2 linked regions of the Martelella endophytica genome follow. The main gene of each other region encodes a partner of the protein of the gene in region 2 in a complex. Links are inferred from orthologs where the notes say so. Each region holds a gene or a part of one and is shown on either strand. Other genes may lie near its edges.

The links. Proteins that work in one complex are often made in the same cells at the same time.
Region 1: the proteins of tsaD (region 2) and tsaE are in contact, whole or in part, in a crystal structure (PDB 6N9A), measured with the Thermotoga maritima proteins. The link is inferred for Martelella endophytica from one-to-one orthologs. Residues at the interface, in WP_004082750.1 of Thermotoga maritima: Cys10, Asp11, Arg49, His50, Leu82, Gly84, Gly135, Gly136, Glu154, Thr155, Leu156, Asp157, Asp158, Ser159, Glu162, Asp165, Lys166, Arg169, Leu170, Tyr175, Lys213, Thr214, Leu217, Tyr218, Gln221, Arg222, Asn324; in WP_004082108.1 of Thermotoga maritima: Leu37, Gly38, Lys46, Lys57, Val59, Lys60, Ser61, Thr63, Phe64, Thr65, Leu66, Met67, Val69, Pro71, Tyr82, Arg83, Leu84, Asp86, Asp88, Phe89, Asp93, Ile128, Asp130, Glu131, Arg134.

Annotation. Positions count from the first base shown.
Region 1 is NZ_CP010803.1:1,347,611-1,355,345, forward strand. The notes cover bases 2,260-5,259. They hold tsaE (tRNA (adenosine(37)-N6)-threonylcarbamoyltransferase complex ATPase subunit type 1 TsaE), read left to right. Parts: upstream 2,260-3,534; coding sequence 3,535-3,984; downstream 3,985-5,259. Other genes in these bases: TM49_RS06180 (PAS domain-containing sensor histidine kinase), read left to right, coding at 2,260-3,538; TM49_RS06190 (GNAT family N-acetyltransferase), read right to left, coding at 4,081-5,250. Outside these bases: ahcY (adenosylhomocysteinase), read left to right, coding at 1-757; more of TM49_RS06180, read left to right, coding at 1,028-2,259; TM49_RS06195 (DUF2794 domain-containing protein), read left to right, coding at 5,513-5,908; TM49_RS06200 (Dyp-type peroxidase), read right to left, coding at 6,035-7,285; iron uptake system protein EfeO, read right to left, coding at 7,369-7,735. UniProt on the Escherichia coli protein: Required for the formation of a threonylcarbamoyl group on adenosine at position 37 (t(6)A37) in tRNAs that read codons beginning with adenine.
Region 2 is NZ_CP010803.1:4,642,473-4,650,051, forward strand. Bases 1-2,844 are described here. They hold tsaD (tRNA (adenosine(37)-N6)-threonylcarbamoyltransferase complex transferase subunit TsaD), read right to left. Parts: upstream 2,050-2,844; coding sequence 952-2,049; downstream 1-951. Other genes in these bases: TM49_RS21665 (NAD(P)H-dependent glycerol-3-phosphate dehydrogenase), read right to left, coding at 1-955; hemC (hydroxymethylbilane synthase), read left to right, coding at 2,114-2,844. Also shown: more of hemC, read left to right, coding at 2,845-3,043; TM49_RS21680 (uroporphyrinogen-III synthase), read left to right, coding at 3,050-3,727; TM49_RS21685 (mitofilin family membrane protein), read left to right, coding at 3,841-5,094; TM49_RS21690 (heme biosynthesis protein HemY), read left to right, coding at 5,091-6,854; TM49_RS21695 (tellurite resistance TerB family protein), read left to right, coding at 6,956-7,450; TM49_RS21700 (glutamine amidotransferase), read left to right, coding at 7,431-7,579.

The DNA.
Region 1 (7,735 bases), 3.3 Mb from region 2 along the record:
CGTCAACGACTCGGTCACCAAGTCGAAGTTCGACAACAAGTATGGCTGCAAGGAATCGCTGGTCGACGGCATCCGCCGCGCCACCGACGTGATGATGGCCGGCAAGGTCGCCGTCGTCTGCGGTTACGGCGATGTCGGCAAGGGCTCGGCCGCCTCGCTTTCCGGCGCCGGCGCCCGCGTCAAGGTCACCGAAGCCGATCCGATCTGCGCACTGCAGGCCGCGATGGATGGCTACGAGGTCGTGGTTCTGGAAGACGTCGTCGACAGTGCCGACATCTTCGTCACCACCACCGGCAACAAGGACATCATCCGCATCGAGCACATGCGCGCGATGAAGGACATGGCGATCGTCGGCAATATCGGCCACTTCGACAACGAGATCCAGGTCTCGTCGCTTCGCAATTACAAGTGGACCAACATCAAGCCGCAGGTCGACATGATCGGCTTCCCCGATGGCAAGCGGATCATCCTCTTGTCCGAAGGCCGTCTGCTGAACCTCGGCAATGCGACTGGCCACCCGTCCTTCGTGATGTCGGCATCGTTCACCAACCAGGTGCTGGCGCAGATGGAAATCTTCCAGCATCACGACAAGTACGAGAACGCCGTCCACGTTCTGCCGAAGCATCTCGACGAAAAGGTTGCCCGCCTGCATCTCGAAAAGCTCGGCGCCAAGCTGACCGTGCTGTCGGAAGAACAGGCCGCCTATATCGGCGTCACGCCTGAGGGCCCGTTCAAGCCGGAACATTACCGCTACTGACGGGTTTCTTCCGCCCGAAACCGGGCGGTATTAACCCCACGGTAAACATGACCGCATTAATCTGGCCGCGTCCTTCACAAAGGGCGCGGCCGCTTTATTTCCGCCGGACTCTTTTCGCGGATTCGCCAAGCGTCTATGTTTTGGGAAGGGCGATTCGGCGGAAATCGACCGGATCTTCATCGACATGACAAGCCCGAAAACCGGCAGACGGGCGCTTATGCGGCGATTTTTGAGCGCAGCCTGCCAGATGATTGAATGCGGAAGACCGATATGGAGCTTTGCCGGGGCGGCAAGAACAACGAGGGCCTGAACACGAAGCGTCTGCTGGGCGGTGCCACGCGCCTGCTCGCGACCTCGACGGCGCTGACGCTTTCGGCCGGCTATGCCATGGCCCAGAGCCTGGATGTGGCAGCGCCGACGCTGTCCTCGCGCGAGGTCATGGTGCTCTCCGCCTTCGGTGGCATCCTGGCTGCCACCGTGCTCTCGACGCTCTGGTTCATGCGCCTGCGCGGCCGCACCGAGATCGAGAACCAGACGCTGAAGGCAGAGCTTGATGAACAGCGCGAGCGCATCTCCAATCTCAAGGCGCTGAATGCGGAAAAGAACCGCCGCATCATCTTCTGGGACGGCCCGGACAGTGCGCCGGAATTCCTCGGCGCGCTTCCGGAAGAAGCCGGTGCCCCCGAGGACGAGCACGCTTTCCTCGCCTTCTCCGACTGGCTTTCGCCCGGCAGCACCAAACAGCTGCAGACCGCGGTTTCATCGCTGCGCGCCAAGGCCAAGGCCTTCGAAATGCTCGCGGAGACGAAGAACGGCTATGTTCTGGAAGTGATCGGCAGCACCACCGGCGGGCGCGCCCATGTGCGCTTCGGCGCGCTGGAATCGATCCGCGCCGAGCTTGCCGAGCTGAAGGTCCAGCACAAGCGGCGCAACGCCGTGCTCGCCCGCTTCGAGGCCTTGTTTGAGACTACCGACATGCCCTGCTGGCAGCGCGATGGCGAAGGCCGGCTGATCTGGGCGAACCGTGCCTATCTGAAGGCGGTCGAGGCCGACAGCCTTGAAGACGCGATTGCCGAAAACCGCATGCTGCTCGCGCCAGCCAACCGCCAGAAGCTCGACGAGGCGATCAAGGCCGGCAAGCCGTTCTCGGGCCGCCAGCCGGTGGTGACGGCTGGAAGCCGCACCTTCTTCGATATCCGCGAAGTGCCGAACGGCGAGGGTTCAGCCGGTATCGCGGCCGACGTTTCCGCGCTCGAGACGATCGAGAACACGCTGGAACAGACGCTCGAAAGCCATGCCGAGACGCTGAACCATCTGAATACGGCCGTCGCCATCTTCGACGAGAACCGGCGGATGAAATTCTACAACGAGGCCTTCGAGAAACTCTGGAAGCTCGACATGGGCTTCCTCGAAAGCCATCCGGACAATGGCGAGCTGTTCGAGCGCCTGCGCGCCGATGGCAAGCTGCCGGAACCGCATCAGTGGCGCGAATGGAAGGACAAGGCTCTGTCCGTCTATCGCGCCGTCGAGCCCTATTCCGACCTCTGGTATCTGCCGAGCGGCGAGACGCTTTCGGTCTATGCCTCGGCCCATCCGGGCGGTGGCACGACCTGGGTTTTCGAGAACCATACCGAGCAGGTGGCGCTGAAGACCCGCTACAATACGCTGGTGAAGGTGCAGGGCGAAACCATCGACCACCTTTCCGAAGGTGTCGCCGTGTTCGGGCCGGATGGCCGGCTGAAGCTTTCCAACCCCGCCTTTGCCAATCTCTGGCGCATCAAGGATGCCGAGACCGGCACCCATATCCGCACGCTGATGCAGGCCTGCGAGGCCGATCCCGGCGCGCGCGACGGCTGGCGCCTGTTTGCGCGGATGATCACCTCCTTCGACGATGAGCGGGTCTCGCGTCAGGGCCGGCTCGAGCTCTCCGCGGGCCTCGTGCTCGACTATGCGGTGACGCCGCTGCCGAATGCCCAAACGATGCTGACCTTCGTCAACAAGACGGATTCGGTGCAGGTCGAGCGCGCGCTGACGGAAAAGAACGATGCGCTGCGCAAGGCGGAAGAGTTGAAGAACGCCTTCCTCGAACATGTCAGCCACGAACTGCGCACGCCGCTCACCTCGATCATGGGCTTCGCCGAACTGCTGAAATCACCGGAAATCGGACCGCTTTCGGCGCGGCAGAGCAATTACGTCGATCACATCGCCAATTCCTCGTCGGTTCTGATGACCATCGTCAACGACATGATCGATCTGAAATCGGCCGATGCCGGTATCCTGCAGCTCGAACTCGATGCAATGTCGCTCGATGACCTGATCGACAGCGTCGCTGACGATATTTCGAGCCGCCTGCAGGAAATGGGTGTGACCCTCGAAATCACCGCGCCGCCGGCGCTCGGGCCGATCACCGCGGACTTCCAGCGGCTGAAGCAGGTTCTGCTGAAGATCCTCGGCAACGCCATCAAATATGCGCCGCGCGGCTCGATCGTCGCGCTGTCCTGCTGGCGCGAGAATGGCGATTTCGTCTTCACCGTCACCGACAATGGCCCCGGCATCGCGGAGGATGCACTGGAAAGCGTGTTCTCGCGCTTCGAATCCGGTGGCCGTCAGGCCCAGTATGCAGGCGCGGGTCTCGGCCTTGCGATCGTCGAGAGCTTCGTCGGCCTGCATCACGGCAAGGTGTTCATCGACAGCGAACCCGGCGCCGGCACCACCGTTTCCTGCCGCATTCCCGATGCTGCGGAAGCCAAGGGCGGGCCGGAAATCATCGCCGCCGAATGACGGAGCGTTTCCTTCCAGACGAGGCCGCCACCATCGCCTTTGCCGGTGTGCTCGCACCGCTGATGCGCAAGGGCGATTGCCTGCTTCTGGAAGGCGATCTCGGCATGGGAAAATCGACGCTTGCCCGCGCCCTGATCCGGGCCCGGCTGTCTGACCCCGACATGGAAGTGCCAAGCCCGACCTTCACCCTGGTGCAGGTCTATGACGGCGCCCCGCCGCTCTACCACTTCGACCTCTACCGCCTCGGCGATCCCGGCGAACTGATCGAACTCGGTCTCGACGAGGCTCTGGAAGAGGGCATCAGCCTGATCGAATGGCCGGAGCGGGGCGAAGGCTATCTTCCCGAGGATGCGCTGTGGCTCATCTTTGCGGAAGAAGGCGCCGGCCGCAGGGTGAGGCTTTCAGGACCTGCGGCGCGGGTTGCGGCGCTGAACGCAGCATTCTGATCCGAAGCTCCGGCAGCCTTTTCCTTTTTTGTTTCGGTAGAGATGTCGCGACAGCGACAGAGGTGTAATCCGCGGCCGGCCCCTTTGTCGCCGGGATCAGCGATCGGCATCCACGACCGAATCGAGTTGCCGCTCCAGGCCCGGGCGGATGGCGACGGCGAGGGTGGCGCGGCCTTCCTCGGTCGGCCAGAAGCGCTCGGCAAGGGCCGCGGGCGCTGCGGCGTCGGCGCGGGTAACGGTAATGTTCGGGTCGGCGAGGTTCCACTCCGTCAGCCGCACGAGCAGCTGTTCGCCGATCGCGTGATCGGCCATGTCCGGCCTTTCGAAGATCTGCCAGATCGTTGCCTCGCCGCGGAAGACAGGCTGGATCGCCGCGGCAAGCAGGCGGTCGTTCTGGCGCAGCGAGTGAATGCGCAGCCAGTCGCGCCGGGCCAGCATGCGGGCGGCCGGCACGGTCGCCGCCAGCCGGCTTTCATGTTCGGCAAGGTCGGAAAGCTGGTGCAGCCGCTCCAGCGCGGTGCTGATCTCGGCCGGGTTGCGGGCGACGGAATAGCTGAGCCGCCCCTTGGTTTGCAGGGCCTGCCATTTGCCGAGATAATCCTGCCAGGCGGCGCGTTCGGCCTCCGAAAGCGCGGTGGTCGGATCGATACGGCCGGTCAGCGCCCGGCGTCGGCCGGTCGCCTTCACCCGGAAGGGCAGGCCGCGTGCGGCGGCGACGGCACGTGCGGCGCGCATGAAAGGGCCGTCGGCGAGCAACTGCGGAAACACCACCACGCCCGGCAGGTTGACGAGCGAGCCGGCGAGCGCCTCGAAGAGCTGGTCCAGTGTGGCCATCGGCCGGTGGCGGGAAACCAGCGGCGCGTGATAGCCGCCGCCGTCTCGGGTGAGCGCGCGTGCCACGACATGCGAACCCTGCTGGTTGCCATGGCCTTCGACGCTGAACGCCATCAGCGCCGCAAGGTTGTCCTCCGAAGCCGCGTTGGTCGCATCCTCGATGACGGCAAGCCGCAGCTGGCCGCCGCTATGGCGCAGCGCCGGCAGGAAGAAGGGCGCGGTCTGAAACACATTGGTTTCGATCGCCTGGAAGGCGAGCCGGTCCATGGCCTTTTCGAGTTCGTCTGGCGCATGAGAGTAAATGGAGAATTCGCCGCCGCTCTTCAGCTCCAGCCGCACATCGGGCACGGCATGGCCGGGACGGACGACGGAGAGCTTCGACTTCAGGCGGGCGGGAGGGCGGACACCCAGATCCTTGCGGATGATGCTCATCGCCGACCCCCGGCCAAAGACGGACCGCGGGGCGGTACCGGCAGGGACGGCGTGCCGGACGCAAGCGGTTGTGGGGAGCCTGAAGTCATCAAAACGCACTACTGACTTGGGGTAAAACGCACCTGAAAACCACTACCCGACCAAGGTTAACAAAGCGTTGGCCCCTGCCATTGTGTGGCCGCAAAAAGGCAGAGCCCGGCCTTGCAATTTTGGTCGATCCGGGCAGACTGTCTTGTAATTGTCATCTTGATGCGAGGAAGCGATGGCCCGGAAGTCGGAATCGCAACGCGATGGAAATGCCTCTGGCGAGAATGTGGTGGAACTCGCGCAGTTCCGCTCCGGCCAGAAAGCCGAACCTCTCCCGATCACCTTTCACCGCCGCGAACTCGATGCCATCCTGTGGATCTACGGACGCATGGTGGGGGAGGGCGAGTGGCGCGACTATGCCCTCGACCACATGAAGGACAGAGCGGTGTTCTCGGTGTTCAAGCGGGCGGGCGAGATGCCGCTCTACCGGATCGAGAAAAACCCGAAACTTGCCGCAAAGCAGGGCGCCTTCTCCGTCACCAATACCGCCGGCTTGGTGCTGAAGCGCGGCCATGACCTGCGCCAAGTGCTGAAGGTTTTCGACCGCAACCTCAAGCTGGTCGAGAAGTAGCGGCATTCGTTGGGTAGGCTGCTGAGCGCGCCTCGAACGCGCGCGACCTCACGGTGGGTCGTCCTTTCCAAGGGCGTCATCCTCGGGTTTGACCCGAGGATGTGATCATCGCAATCCCGCTTGGCGTCAGCCGAACATCTGCTGTCCGATATAGTGGCCTTCTTCCGGAGCCGGCGGTACGAAGAAGATCGCCGAGCCGATGTGGGAGATGTATTCGTTGAGCCGGTCGGCCGCGCCAAGGCGCTGCTGCAGGCGCTCGAAATGGGCCGGGTCGTTCTGATAGCTGATGAACAGCAGGCCGGCACTCAACAGCCCCACCTCGTTGATGCCCTCGGTATAGTTATAGGATCGGCGCAGGATCTTGATGCCGTCGTTGTTCTCGTGGGCTGCAAGGCTGATATGGGATGTACGCGGGATGACGTGATTGCCCTCGGCGTCCGTCTTCCCGAAATCCGGCGTGTCGAATTCATCGGTGCCCGTCAACGGCGCGCCGGAAACCTTGAACCGGCCGAAAACATTGTTCTGGTCGCTGACCCGGTCGACGTCCCAGTTCTCGATATGCATCTTGATCTTGCGGGCAACCTGATAGCTGCCCATGCCGCCCCAGACGGGATCGTCACGGGTCCACACGAACCTGTCGAAATCCTCTGGCTCGGCGATGTTGCGGGTGCCGTCCTTGTAGCCGAGCAGATTGCGCGGCGTCGCCTGGTTCCTGCCGGCGGAAGCGCGGCCGAAACCCATCACCGTCCAGCGGGTGGAGGCGGCTCCGGTATCCTTGGCAATGCGGGCGAGATCGCGGATCGCGTGATAGGCGACCTGCGGATCGTCGGCGCAGGCCTGCAGCGAAAGATCGCCGCCGGTAAACTGCGGCAGGAAGGCATCGCTGGGCAGATGCTCGAGCTCCCTCAGAAACTGCGGCTTCATCGCGGCAAGGCCGAGACGCTCGGAAAACACTTCCGGGCCGAGGCCAACTGTCACCGTCAGCGAGGCCGGCCCGAGGTCCAGCGCCTCGCCTGTGTCGAAGCCGATGCCGTGTTCGCGGGCGGGTTCCACCTGGCCGATGGTCTCGCCCTTCGCCATCTGCGCGATCGCCGCCGACCAGCGCGCCAGCAGCACCTGCAGGTCGCGCGGATTGACGGTGGTGAGGTCGAAGGTCATGAAATGGATGTAGCGCTGCGGCGGCGTCTCCACGCCAGCCTGGCCTCCCGAACCGTAAAACGGCACTTCCATGTTGAGATTGACATGGTCGACCGGCTCGCTCGGCCTGGTCTCGGCGGCCGCCGGCAGGGCGATCGCGGCGAGCGGGCTTGCCGCAGCACCGACCAGCAGGCCGCGACGCGACAGTTTCGCTGACGTGGAGGCTCTATCCTTGCTCATCTTCATGTCCTTCGAGCAGTTGCCTGCATGACGGCAGGCGCGAAGGTCCCGGCGGAAAACCGCCGGGATCACGGTTCATGCGCTTACTGCGCGGTCGCCACCTTTTCGGCGATCGTCGACAGCGGCTCTTGCAGCGACTGGATCGCACGCGAAAGCTTGGCGGCATCGCTGGCCCGCAGTTCGGCGGTGTAGATCACATAGCCGCCGGGTGCGTTCGGGTCCCGGTAGTCTTCCAGCAGAACCTTGACCTTGGCAAACTGGTCGTTGACCTGCTTGGTCAGCTCCGGATCGATTTCTTCCATGCCGGGCTGAAGGAAGGCGAAGGCCTGCTCGGCGCCTTCGACATTGCCGGCGAAGTCAACAAGGTCGTAATGGCTGAAGGCTTCTTCCTCGCCGGAAATCTTGCCGCTCTGCACTTCTTCCAGAAGCGATGCCGCGCCGTTGGCGAGG
Region 2 (7,579 bases):
CTTCGAGCGCCTTTTCGATGCCGAGCTGGCCATCGAGCACACGGGCCACGGCATTCGAGATCGGCATCTGCACGGCATGGCTCGCGGCAAGCTCGCTTGCGACCGAAGCCGAGTAGACGCCCTCGACGAGGGCCGCGTTGACGCTCTCGAAGTTGCCTTCGGCCAATGCCACACCATAGCGGAAATTGCGCGACTGTCGCGACGAGCCGGTGAGCACGAGATCGCCAAGGCCGGACAACCCACGCACCGTTTCCGCCTCGCCACCCATGGCGACGGCAAGCCGCGACATTTCGGCAAGGCCGCGCGAGATCAGCGCCGCACGGGCGGATTCGCCAAGCTTGGCGCCCTCGACGATGCCGCAGGCGATCGCCAGCACATTCTTCAGCGCTCCGCCGATCTGCACGCCGACGGGGTCGCCCGAGGCATAGATGCGGAAGGTGCGGCCGGAGAGGATCGTGGCGGTATCCCGTGCTAGCTCCGGGCTGCGGAAGGCAAGCGCCATCGCGATCGGCTTGCCGGCGGCAAGATCGACGGCAAAACCGGGCCCCGATAGCGCGCCGGAATGATGATGCGGCAGCGCCTCGTTCAGGACATCGGTGATCAGCCGGCCACTTGCCCGCTCGATGCCCTTGGCGGCAGAGACGATCACGGCATCGCCGTTGAGATAGGGCGCATAATAAAGTGCAGCCGAACGTTGCGCCTGCGCCGGAACGGCCATGACCACCGTATCCGCCGTCTGCAGCACGGAGGGATCGATGGTGAAGTTCAGCGCCTGAGGCAGGTCGACGCCCGGCAGAACCGCTTCATGGCGCCGGGTCTTCCGCAGTTCCTCGATCAGCGGCGCGTTACGGCCAAGCAGCATCACCTCATCCTCACCCTCGCGGGCAAAGACCGCGGCAAGCGCGGTCCCGAATGCACCGGAGCCAATGACGACCGTCTGTTTTGACTTGCTCATGCCTTGGCCCCTTTTCGTCCGCTGCCGATCAGCGCCTTCGCGTTGCCGTCAAGCGGCCAGCGCGAGCGCACGGCAATTTCCATATCATCCGCCGGAAGCCCAGCGCGGACACGCTCGAGCCCCGCCCAGGCGATCATCACCGCATTATCCGTGCATAGCCGCAAAGGCGGCGCGACGAAGGCAAAGCCTTGCCTTTCGCAAAGCCCGGTCAACATGTCGCGGATCGCGCCATTGGCGGCGACACCACCGGCCACGACAAGCGACGGCGGGCCGCCGTCTGCGAGCCCTTCTTCCGTGAAACGCGTAAGCGAGCGCCTGATGCGGTCCTGAAGCGTGTCGGCGACGGCAAGCTGGAAGGCGGCGCAGATATCGGCGATATCCTGTTCGCCGAGCGGCGCCATGGCTTCAGCGGCCTGCCGCACCGCCGTCTTCAGTCCCGAGAAGGAAAAGTCGAGACGCGCCTCGCCCTTCATCGGCCGCGGCAGCGGGATACGTTTGGGGTCACCCGTCTTCGCAGCCTGTTCCACTTGCGGACCGCCCGGATAGCCGAGCCCCAGAAGCTTCGCCGTCTTGTCGAAGGCCTCGCCCAGCGCATCGTCGATGGTCGTGCCCCAGCGCTCGTATTGGCCGACACCCTTGACCAAGACGATCTGCGTGTGGCCGCCGGACACGAGCAGCATCAGGAAGGGGAAGTCGACACCATTCGTCAGACGCGCCGTCAGTGCGTGGCCTTCAAGATGATTGATACCGTAGAAGGGTTTTCCAGCCGCATAGGCAATCGCCTTGCCGCTCATCGCCCCGACGATCAGCCCGCCGATCAGGCCCGGCCCGATGGTCGCGGCGATACCGTCAAGGTCGGAAAGCGAAACGTCGGCATTTGCAAGCGCGCCGGCAATCAGCCCGTCCATCGCCTCGACATGGGCGCGGGCGGCGATTTCCGGCACCACGCCGCCAAAGGCCGCATGTTCCTCGAGCTGGCTCAGCACCAGTTCGGAAACGATCTCGCCCCGCCCGTCCGCATCCATGGCGACGATGGCGGCGGCGGTTTCGTCGCAGCTCGATTCAATCCCGAGAAAGAGTTTGCTTTTTTTCATGACGTTGTTTGCGGCGGCGCGCGATCCGGTTTACGACACACCCGGTAACAATGGTGGACGCAGGATGCAAACGAAACCTTTGAGGATCGGCACGCGCGGCAGCCCGCTGGCGCTCGCCCAGGCACACGAAGCCCGCAACCGGCTGATGGCGGCACACAGCCTGCCGGAGGATATGTTCGAGATTGTCGTGCTCTCCACCAAGGGCGACCGCATCACCGACCGCGCGCTCGCGGAGATCGGCGGCAAGGGCCTGTTCACCGAGGAAATCGAGGCCCAGCTTCTTTCCGGAGCACTCGATTTCGCCGTGCATTCGTCCAAGGACATGCCGACGGTGCTGCCCGAGGGACTGACGCTCTCAACCTTCCTGCCGCGCGCCGATCCGCGCGATGCCTTCATCGGCCGCGATGTTCAAAAGCTCGATGAACTGCCGGAAGGTGCGGTGGTCGGTTCTGCCTCGCTTCGCCGACAGGCGCTGATTCGCCGGCTCCGGCCCGATATCGAGGTCGTGGTGTTCCGCGGCTCGGTGCAGACCCGCCTCGACAAGCTGCGCGAAGGGCAGGTCGACGGTACGTTTCTCGCCAATGCCGGCCTGATCCGGCTCGGCATGGAAGACGTTGCGACCGAGGTGCTGAGCGTCCGCGAGTTTCTGCCGGCGCCGGCGCAGGGCGTCATCTGCATCGAACAGCGCGCCGACGATGCCCGCATCAGTGAACTGCTGGCGCCGATCAACGATGACGACACCTTCGATGCCGTAACCTGCGAGCGCGCCTTTCTGGCAGCGCTCGACGGCTCCTGTCGCACGCCGATCGCCGGCTTTGCCCGCTGCTTCAACGAGCGGATCTCGTTTTCCGGCATGATCCTGACGCCGGATGGCAGCAAGGCCTTCGACATCAAAACCGACAGCATGCGCGGCGAAGCCGAGAAGATTGGCCGTTGGGCGGGCAACGAACTGCGCCGCCGCGCCGGCCCCGGCTTTTTTGACGACTGGAGCTGAGCGGCGATGCGCGTGCTTGTGACCCGGCCGGAAGCGAGCGCGGAACGTTCCGCAGCCCGTCTTGCGGCGCTCGGTCATTTGCCGTTCACGCTGCCGCTGTTTGAGCCGGTCCACCAGCCCGACGCCGCAATTGCGGCGCTTGCCGAGGAGGCATGGAGCGCTGTCGCCGTCACCAGCGCCGAAGCGGTGCGGGCGCTCGGCCGGGCAGCGCCGCTCAGGCTTTATGCCGTGGGAGAGGCTTCGGCCAAGGCAGCACGAGACGCGGGCTTTGCCGATATCGTCACCGGCCCCGGTGATGGCGCCGGGCTTGCCGAGCGCATTGCGGCAGATGGTGTCGACAGACTGCTCTACCTTGCCGGCTCCCCGCGCATGCCGGATTTCGAGCAGCGCCTTGCGGCATGCGGCGTTTCCTTCCTGAGCGTTGATTGCTACCGGATGATGCCCGTCGCCCTTTCCGATGACGAATTCGCCGCCCGCCTCGTCGATGCCGCGCCGGACGCGGTGCTGCTTTATTCCGCCCGGACGGCGGACCGCTTCTTCGCGCTCGGTGGCGCGGCGTTTCTACCGCGGCAGGCCTTCGTCGTCTGCCTGAGCGCCGCTGTCGCAGCGCAGGTGCCGGCGGGCATCCCCGTCCGTATCGCCGCGGCGCCTGACGAAAAAAAACTGTTTGCCTGTCTCGATTGAAGCCCCCGAATCCGGCCATTGCGGAGGGCTCCGGGAACAAGAAGCCAATTAAGACCTTTTCTATTCAGCACGCGCCCACTAATTTGTGAGTATCAAGCGCGAAAGAGGTAAACATGGTTTCGGATACGCCCTCCCCCAAGGATGAGAAACGCGAACCGCAGGCGGAAGCCGCTTCGCAGGAGACCGAAACCACGGCCGCCCCGCCGGCAGCGCCGGAGACCAATGATGCCGCTGTGAAGACGGCCATGGCCGATGTCGCGGCCGCCATCCGCCGCCATGAGGAACACGGCGCGGCGGAATCCTCCGAAGAAACGACAACCGATGAAGAGCAAAAGGCGACCACCGGGCCCGAGACGCCGGTTACCCCTCCGCCCCGCAGCAACACCGGCGGGCTCGTCGCCGCAGCCATTGCCGGCGGCATTATCGGCATTGCCGGTGCAGTTGCGCTTTCCTATGCCGGGCTCCTCGGCAGCACCCGCGACAACAGCCAGCTCGAAAGCGAAGTCGCAACCCTTCGCCAGGAGATCGCCACGCTGAAATCCGACAGTCAATCCGGCGCAGGCGATCTTCAGTCGCGCGTGGCAGCGCTCCAGCAGAAGGTCGACGGGCTTTCAGCGGGTGGCGGCGAAACGCTATCGGCCCTGCAGCAGCAGGTCGCCGATCTCCAGAATGCGGTGAAATCGGACGAGGGCCGGATCGAAGGCCTTTCGCAATCGCTGCAGGGATCGATTTCCAACCTGCAGTCCAGCGTGTCCGGCGCCGAACAGAAACTCACCACGCTCGAGCAGAAGGTGAACACGCCGGGCAAGGATCTCGCCGTCGCGCGCGCCATCGCCGCAGCTGGGCTGAAATCGGCCATCGACCGCGGCGCGAGTTTCGCAGCCGAGCTTTCGACCTATGAACAGGTGGCCGATGACAAGAGCGGCATCGAAGCGCTGAAGCCGATGGCCAGCGAAGGCGTCCCGACGCAGGAGGAACTCGCCGCGCAATTCTCCGCCATCGCCGATCACATCATCGAGGCTTCCGACGCCCCACCGGCCGACGCCAACATCTTCAACCGCCTCGTCGACAGTGCCAAGGGCCTCGTCAGCGTTCGGCCGGTCGGCGATGTCGAGGGCGAAGGCACGCCCGCCATCGTCGCGCGCATCGAAAACGACCTCAATCAGGGCAGGCTGAAGGATGCCGCGTCCGAATGGCAGTCGCTGCCCCAGGACGGCAAGGACGTTTCCGCCCAGTTCGACAAGGCGCTGCAGGCGCGGATCAAGGCCGACGACCTGGTGTCGGAAACATTGTCGAAGGCACTCGGCGCCACGGCCGGCGTTTCAGCAGAACCTGCAACGCCAGCGAATGAGGGAGGCTCGCAATGATCAGGCTCGTCATCTTCGCCATCATCGTCCTGGCCTTTGCGCTGGGCTTCTCGTGGTTTGCCGATCGGCCGGGTGAGCTGTCGCTCGTCTGGCAGGGGCATCTGTTCCAGACACCGCTGACGACGGCTCTGGCGCTTCTGATCGCGCTGATCTTCGTGGTCATGGTGATCTGGTGGCTCATCACCGTCATCTGGACCTCGCCCAACAGCGTCCGCCGCTATTTCCGTGCCCGCAAGCGCGACCGCGGCTACCAGGCCATCTCCACCGGCCTGATCGCGGCCGGTTCCGGCAATCTGGTGCTGGCGCGCAAGATGAGCACCCGTGCCCACGCGCTCCTGCGCGCCGATCAGGAGCCGCTGATCCACATGCTCGATGCCCAGGTCGCGCTGATCGAGGGCGACCACGACAAGGCACGGCGCCTGTTCGAGCGGATGTCGGAGGACCCGGAAACCGCCGAACTCGGCCTGCGCGGACTTTACCTCGAAGCCAAGCGCCTGGGTGCCGACGAGGCAGCCCGGCAATATGCCGAACGCGCCGCCGACAAGGCACCCTACCTTGCCTGGGCCGCGCAGGCGACGCTTGAAAGCCGCACGCGGCAGGGTCGCTGGGACGATGCGATCCGGCTTCTCGACCAGCAGCGGTCCGCCAAGGTGATGGAAAAGCAGGAGGCGGCGCGGCTCAAGTCGGTGCTGCTGACGGCGCGCGCCGAGAGCAAGCTCGAGACCGACCCCAAGGGCGCTTCCGCCGATGCGCTGCAGGCGCTGAAGCTGCGGGACGACTTCCATCCCGCCGCCATCATCGCCGCCAAGGCCTATCTGGCACAGGGTAGCCTGCGCAAATCGGCCGGCGTGCTCGAGATGGTGTGGAAGAAGGAGCCGCACCCGCAGATCGCCGCCCTTTACGTGCGTGCCCGTGGCGGCGACACCGCCGTCGACAGGCTGCGACGGGCGGAAAAGCTGGAAGCGCTGAAGCCCAACAACCCGCTGTCGCTGATGGCCGTCGCCCGCGCCGCCCTCGATGCCCGCGAATTCGCCACGGCCCGGACCAAGGCCGAGGCGGCCGCCCGGATGCTCTCGCGCGAAAGTGCCTTCCTGCTGCTTGCCGATATCGAAGAGGCGGAGACCGGCGATCAGGGCCGCGTGCGTCACTGGATGGCCCAGGCGCTGCGTGCAGGACGTGACCCGACCTGGGTCGCCGATGGCCTCGTTTCGGAATACTGGCGGCCGTTCTCGCCCACAACGGGCAAGATCGATGCCTTCGAATGGAAGGTTCCCTATGGCGAGATCGAGGGTCCCGTCGAGGAAGGATCGGCGACCCGGCTCGACGAGGCGCTGAAGAGCCTGCCGCCGATCGGCGGCACCAGGGCCGAACCGGACAAGTCGGACGCCCCGATCTTCTCCGACTTGCCCGATGAGGACACGCCGGACGCGCCGAAGGAGACGACAACCCCGCCGCCAGCGCCGACGGTGATCGACGCTGCCGCCGCCGCGCCTTCGGCGGTCAGCGAAGCCGCCCGCATCGTCGAGGACGAGGAAGAGCCGGCAAAGCCCGAGCCACCGGCGCCGGCCGCCGCGGAGACACCGACATCCGAAAAGGCTGCCGAGCCTGAGCCGCCGCACCCGGCAGAAGGTGTGACCGAAGATGACGACGACGAGGCCCGACGCGACCCGGTGCTTTCGCCCTTCGGCGGCCGCACACCCGATGACCCCGGTGTCGGCGATGACGAGGAAACTCCCGAGCCGAAGCGCAAGCTTTTCTGAGGGACGCGGCGCTGTTGACAAATCCGTAATTTGACCGGATCGCGGCGCGCGGCTATGCCTGGGGCTACACCAATCACGATGACACCATGACAGGTCTTGCCATGTTCGAAAGAATCAGCCGCTTCCTTCAGGAGATTTCCAGCGAAGGCGATCAGGGGCTGGCGGAACCCAATGATGCGCGCGTTGCCGTTGTCGCGCTCTGCTATCAGGTGATGGAAGCCGATGGCGTCATCAGCGCAAGCGAGCAAAACCGGTTGCGGGAGTTGCTCGAAGGCATATACGACGTGCATGGTACCAGTCTCGACGATTTGATTTCCGCCGGTGAGGAAGCGGGAAGCGAAGCTGTCGATTTCTACCGCTTCACCTCGGATGTGAAACGCCACCTCGATGAGGATCAGCGGATCAGGCTGATCGGTCTCCTGTGGGACATTGCCTATGCCGATGGCAGCCGCAGCGAGATGGAGGACAACGTCGTGTGGCGCATCGCCGAACTCATCGGTGTATCCGGGCGGGATCGGGTGCTCGAACGGCAGGCCGCGCTCAAGCGCGCTGCGATTGACGACGAAGGAGATATGGGTGAATCCGCAGAAGAGTAAGAAGCCGATCCTGATCGTCCTCCATCAGGAACGCTCGACCCCCGGCCGCGTCGGCCAGCTCCTCATCGAGAAAGGATATCCGCTCGACATGCGCCGCCCGGCGCTCGGTCAGGCCCTGCCTGACACGCT